One region of the Bacillus sp. NEAU-Y102 genome, then DNA from elsewhere that is predicted to be linked to it. Evidence: riboswitches for the same ligand, from Rfam matches in the RefSeq annotation. Region 1 holds a riboswitch; the other holds the start of a gene.
The links. A riboswitch is a leader RNA that binds a small molecule or an ion and turns the genes downstream of it on or off. The one in region 1 is predicted to bind thiamine pyrophosphate.
Positions count from the first base shown of each region.

Region 2: it holds a riboswitch for thiamine pyrophosphate, as region 1 does, so the genes downstream of both, thiC (phosphomethylpyrimidine synthase ThiC) here and thiM (hydroxyethylthiazole kinase) in region 1, are expected to answer to the same signal.

Region 1 is NZ_JBTWFK010000009.1:105,400-108,618, forward strand. Features, by position in the region: gene topB (DNA topoisomerase III) at 1-1,314, opposite strand, end outside; TPP riboswitch at 1,524-1,636, shown strand; gene thiM (hydroxyethylthiazole kinase) at 1,709-2,518, shown strand; gene thiE (thiamine phosphate synthase) at 2,533-3,192, shown strand.
Region 2 is NZ_JBTWFK010000006.1:111,324-114,542, forward strand. Features, by position in the region: gene thiC (phosphomethylpyrimidine synthase ThiC) at 1-1,576, opposite strand, end outside; TPP riboswitch at 1,689-1,804, opposite strand; gene lldP (L-lactate permease) at 1,876-3,219, opposite strand, start outside.

The DNA.
Region 1 (3,219 bases):
TCGATTTTCGTATACTTCCTTCCAACCAGCATGTAAAATCGTTTTTCCGCGTGCAATGAACGTTTCACTACCAACTTTGGTACGTAATGTTAGTTGCTCGTATTCGAATGCTGGGAATAAAACAGCTAAGAAACGTTTTACAACTAAATCATAAATTTTGCGTTCTTTATCTGTGAATGCTGAGAAGTTAACGTATCCTTCTGTTGGAATAATCGCATGATGATCGCTTACTTTACTATCATCAACAAATGATTTGTTAGGTTTGATAGGCTTTTGTAATACTTTATGTGCGAAGGGACGGTATTCTCCAACACCACATGCTTTTAGACGTTCTGGAAGTGTTCCAACGATATCAGATGAAATGTAGCGTGAATCTGTACGAGGGTACGTTAGCACTTTATGCTGTTCATACAATTTCTGCATAATATTTAATGTTTCTTTAGCAGAGTAACCGAACTTTTTATTTGCATCACGTTGCAATTCAGTTAAATCATAAAGACCAGGAGAGAATGACTTCTTCTGTTTCTTATCAATTTCCACAACGGTAGCATTTTGTTTATCTAAACCTCTTACAATACCATCAATTTTTTCTTTATTAAAACTACGGCTATTGCCATTTGTATCTTGCCAAGTAAGTTTGAGTTTCTCCATTGTTTGAGCTTCGATGCCGTAGTAAGTTTGTGCTTTGAAGTTCTTTATTTCATCCTCACGACTAGCGATCATTGCAACAGTAGGAGTTTGCACACGGCCGCAATTTAACTGGGCATTAAAGCGAGTTGTTAAAGCGCGAGTTGCATTAAGACCGATATACCAGTCAGCTTCTGAACGTGCAACTGCTGAAGCGTATAAATTGTCATAGGCTTTACCTGGTTTTAAATTTGCAAAACCATCTTTAATTGCTTTATCGGTTACAGAAGAAATCCATAAACGTTTGATTGGTTTATTTAGCTTAACTTTATCGATAATCCAGCGTGCGACTAATTCCCCTTCACGTCCAGCGTCTGTTGCTACAATAATTTCATTTACATCTTTTCTAAGTAGCTGACTCTTTACAGCATTAAACTGTTTACCAGTTTGTTTAATAACCGTTAATTTCAAACGCTTAGGTAGCATCGGTAAATCTTCTAAATTCCACTTTTTATATTTCATATCATAACTTTCTGGATCTGCTAATGTAACGAGATGACCTAAAGCCCAAGTTACAATATATTTATTACCCTCAAGATAGCCGTTTCCTTTTTTATCACACTTCAGTACACGAGCAATATCTCGTGCAACGGAAGGTTTTTCAGCGATTACAACGCTTTTTGACATATTAAAAACATCCTTTCAAATTTCCATAAGTTAAATATAGCATACATCTTCTTGAGATTCAGTTTCGCTCCATATTTGAGCTGTTTTTAATGGAGTGAACAAAATCCCAACTGATTAAAGTTTCACTTTATCAGTTGCTTCTATATTAAATAGAAAAGTAAAGAACTTGTTATTTTACTAGAATAAGAGTAGACTTTGAAGTAGATGAATAAGAAACACATGGGAGTTTGTGGATACAAACTGAGAGTATGGCTACTAGTCCGTCATTGACCATTTGAACCTGTTGGATAATGCCAGCGTAGGGAGAGTGTAAAAGCACATGTTCAGGCACTTTGCGTACGCGCAAAGTGTCTTTTTGTGTATCTCCCATCATTATAGTTAGGAGATGAAAAGGATGAATATGAAAGAAATTAGTAAAGTAGTGGATTTGGTGAGAGAATCTAATCCGCTTGTTCATAATATTACAAATGTTGTTGTAACAAATTTTACTGCTAACGGTTTGTTGGCACTTGGGGCATCGCCTGTAATGGCGTATGCAAAAGAAGAAGTAGCAGAAATGGCTAGCATTGCTGGAGCGTTAGTATTAAATATGGGAACACTTCGTCCTGAGGAAGTAGAAGCGATGTTACTTGCTGGTAAATCAGCAAATGTGAACAATGTGCCAGTACTATTTGATCCAGTTGGTGCAGGAGCAACTTCGTATCGAACAGAAGTTGCGAGACATATTCCAGCCGAAATAGATTTAGCAATTATCCGCGGCAATGCGGCTGAAATAGCAAACGTTATTAATGAGAAATGGGAAATTAAAGGGGTAGACGCTGGTACTGGAAATGGCAATGTTGTAGGTATTGCAAGGCAGGCAGCAGACGAATTAAATACAGTTGCGGTTATTACTGGAAAAGAAGATGTTGTTACAGATGGAGAGAGAACTATTGTTATTCGAAACGGTCACCCTATTTTAACGAAAGTTACGGGAACAGGTTGTTTACTAACTTCAGTAATAGGAGCATTTGTAGCAGTTGAAAAAGATTATGTAAAGGCAACTGTAGCAGCATTAACGTTTTATGGTGTAGCTTCGGAACTGGCAGCTGCTAAAACAGTAGAAAAAGGGCCAGGTAGTTTCCAAATTGAATTTTTAAATCAATTAGCGAATACAACTTCAGCTGATATAGAGAAATATGGGAAGATTGAGGAGTTAGAGTAAGGGGGATGAAACACATGATGCGCATTGAAACAAAGAAAATGTCTAACCTATTGCAAGTGTATTTTATTATGGGAAGTAATAACTGCACGAGGGATCCTTTAGCTGTATTGAAAGAAGCGTTAGATGGTGGAGTGACACTTTTTCAGTTTCGCGAGAAGGGGGAAGGTTCTTTAATCGGAGGAGATAGAGTGCGCTTTGCAAAAGAATTGCAGACGCTTTGTAAGGAATATAGTGTTCCTTTCATTGTAAATGATGATGTAGAATTAGCCATTGAATTAGATGCAGATGGTGTTCATGTAGGACAAGATGATGAAGGAATTACATCTGTTCGTGAAAAAATGGGAGATAAAATTATCGGCGTATCTGCTCATACAATTGAAGAAGCACGCTTTGCAATCGAAAACGGAGCAGATTATTTAGGCGTTGGACCTATTTTCCCAACGAGTACGAAAAAAGATACGAAAGCGGTTCAAGGAACGAAAGGATTAGCTTATTTTAGAGAACAAGGAATTACAGTGCCAATCGTTGGTATTGGTGGGATTACAATTGAAAATACAGCGGCAGTTATAGAAGCGGGTGCGGATGGTATTTCAGTTGTTTCAGCAATTAGTTTAGCTGAATCTGCATATGAAAGTACGAGAAAATTAGCTGAAGAAGTAAAGAGAAGTTTGTAGAAAAGGACATGTAGTATTTTAAGTGCT
Region 2 (3,219 bases), on a different contig from region 1:
CAGGCAACGTTTCATCGTGATATTCCATCGCACGTTCAGGATCTAAAGATAGATTAAATTGATCGCGCCAACGGAATTCGAAGCGTGCTTTTGAAAGTGCATCATCACGCTGATGAGCCGTTTTATGTCCTTTCGCAAGATCAGCCGCATGCGCTGCAATTTTGTACGTAATAACACCCGTGCGTACATCATCTTTATTCGGTAAACCTAAATGTTCTTTCGGCGTTACATAACAAAGCATCGCCGTTCCAAACCAACCGATCATCGCAGCTCCAATCGCCGATGTAATATGGTCATAACCTGGTGCAATATCTGTCGTTAGTGGCCCAAGTGTGTAAAACGGCGCGCCCTGACAAATATCAAGCTCTTTCTCCATATTTTCTTTAATTAAGTGCATCGGTACGTGTCCAGGTCCTTCGATCATAACTTGCACATCATGTTTCCAAGCAATTTTGGTTAATTCACCAAGTGTTTCAAGCTCAGAAAACTGTGCTTCATCATTTGCATCTGCAATAGACCCTGGACGTAATCCATCTCCAAGAGAGAACGAAACATCGTACTGTTTCATAATTTCACAAATCTCTTCAAAATGAGTATATAGGAAGTTTTCTTTATGATGGAATAAACACCACTGCGCCATAATCGAACCACCGCGTGAAACGATACCTGTCGTACGCTTTGCCGTGATTGGAATGTAACGAAGCAATACACCAGCGTGAATCGTAAAGTAATCAACGCCTTGCTCCGCCTGCTCAATTAACGTATCACGATATACTTCCCACGTTAAATCTTCTGCAATTCCGTTTACTTTTTCCAGCGCTTGATAGATCGGTACAGTTCCAACTGGTACAGGCGCGTTACGAATAATCCACTCACGCGTCGTATGAATATTTTTACCTGTAGATAAATCCATAATCGTATCTGCACCCCAGCGAGTAGCCCACGTCATCTTCTCTACTTCTTCTGCAATAGAAGAAGATACAGCAGAGTTTCCGATATTTGCATTGACCTTCACATGGAAGTTACGCCCGATAATCATCGGTTCAGCTTCTGGATGATTAATATTCGCTGGTAAAATAGCACGGCCTTCTGCGATTTCCTTACGAACAAACTCCGGCTCTACCCCTTCACGAATCGCAACGTATTCCATCTCAGACGTAATAATGCCATTACGCGCATAGTGCATTTGCGTAACATTTGCACCTTGCTTTGCTCTAAGCGGCTTACGATCCATTTGCGGGAAAACAGGTGTATGTTTCGAAGCCACTTTCACACCGTCATCCTCTGGTTTTACTTCACGCCCTTCGTATGCTTCTACATCACCACGCCCCATAATCCAGGAGTGGCGCGGCGTTGGAATGCCTTTTTCCAGCTCGACCTTATACGCAGGATCTGTATAAGGACCGCTCGTATCATACACACGGATTGGTGGATTTGGGACGCCATTCGTTTCGCTTTGTTCAATCTCACGCATCGGCACTTTCATACCTTCTCGTGGTCCATCCACATATACTTTCTTACTCCCTGGTAAACTCGATTTCAATTCAATTTGCTCAGCTGAAACAGATTGTTTCATAAATTTTGTTGCCCCCCTGTTCGTGACAAGGACAAGATATGGCCAGCGCATGCCAAAATAAAAAGAGCCAGGTCCATAAAAAAATAAGGACCTGGCTCATAAAGACATCATTATGTAAAGCCGTTAACTTCCCTACGCTGGTACGAGCCAGATCAGGTCCAAAGGGTTAAGAAGTTCACGCGCTTCTCTCTCAGCCTACGCATACGTTAGGCACCCCTAGTTTATCACTGATTTAATTTTCAATACTTTCCCATCATACACTATAATCTGAAAAATTCAAAGTTTATTTCTTTTGTTTTTTATGGAATCATCCACGTTAAATAATATGCTTGAACATACGTCATAATACCAACAATAATTACGAAGAATAAACTATGCTTCACTGTAAAACGGAACAAATCCGATTCTTTTCCAGCAAGACCAACTGCTGCACAAGCGATGGCAATCGACTGCGGGGAAATCATTTTACCTGTTACACCGCCTGTTGTATTTGCTGCAACGAGAAGCACTTCAGATACGCCGACTTGCTGCGCTGTAATGGCTTGTAAATTCGAGAACAGTGCATTCGCAGACGTATCAGACCCTGTTAGGAATACGCCAATCCAGCCTAAGAATGGTGAGAAGAACGGGAATAGTCCGCCTGTTCCAGCTAATGCTAACGCTAACGTAGAAGATAGGCCAGAATAGTTTGCGATAAATGCAAACCCTAGTACAAATCCGATAGATAGAATTGGCATTTTTAATTCGTTTAACGTTTCTTTAAATGTCACTACTGCATCTTTTACATTCATTTTCAAAATAAACATGGAAATGATACAAGCAATTAAAATCGCTGTTCCAGTTGCCGATAATACATCAAACTTTAGAATTGCCTCGTAAGGCGTTGGTTTATTTACAATTGGCTCTGCTTTCATTACTAGATTATGCAGACCTGGAATTTCAAACTTAAATACAAGACTTTCTAAAGCCCCTCCTGGAGCAAATAATGCCTTAAAGAAATTTTGGCTCCAAATGACTACCATAACCGTTAATACGATAAATGGGGACCATGCCTTCACTACTTTTCCAAACGTTAATTTCGGCATCGATGCTGCTGTCGTTGTTGCTGCTACCTCATTATTTGCTTGCCCGGATTGATAAATTTCTTTCGGCTGCCAAACTTTTAAGAACAGTGCTAAACTCACTAAACTTACAAGTGCTGACGTAATATCCGGAAGTTCCGGTCCTAAGAACGTCGCTGTAATGAACTGCGTAATCGCAAATGAACTACCTGCTACAAGTAACGCAGGCCACGTTTGTCTTACCCCTTTAAATCCATCCATTAAAAATACGATAAAGAATGGAACAAATAATGATAGGAACGGTAATTGATGCCCAGCCATTTGTCCAATTTTATGTGGATCAATACCTGTTACTTGTCCAGCAACTGTAATCGGAATTCCCATCGCTCCAAACGCCACTGGTGCAGTATTTGCAATTAAACAAAGACCTGCTGCGTATAAAGGATTTAACCCAAGACCAGCAAGAAGCGCTGCTGTAATCGCTACTGGCGCTCCAAACCCTGCCGCTCCTTCTAAAAATGCTCCGAATGAAAATCCAATTAAAATAACGAGTAAACGATGATCGTTCGTAATCGATAATAC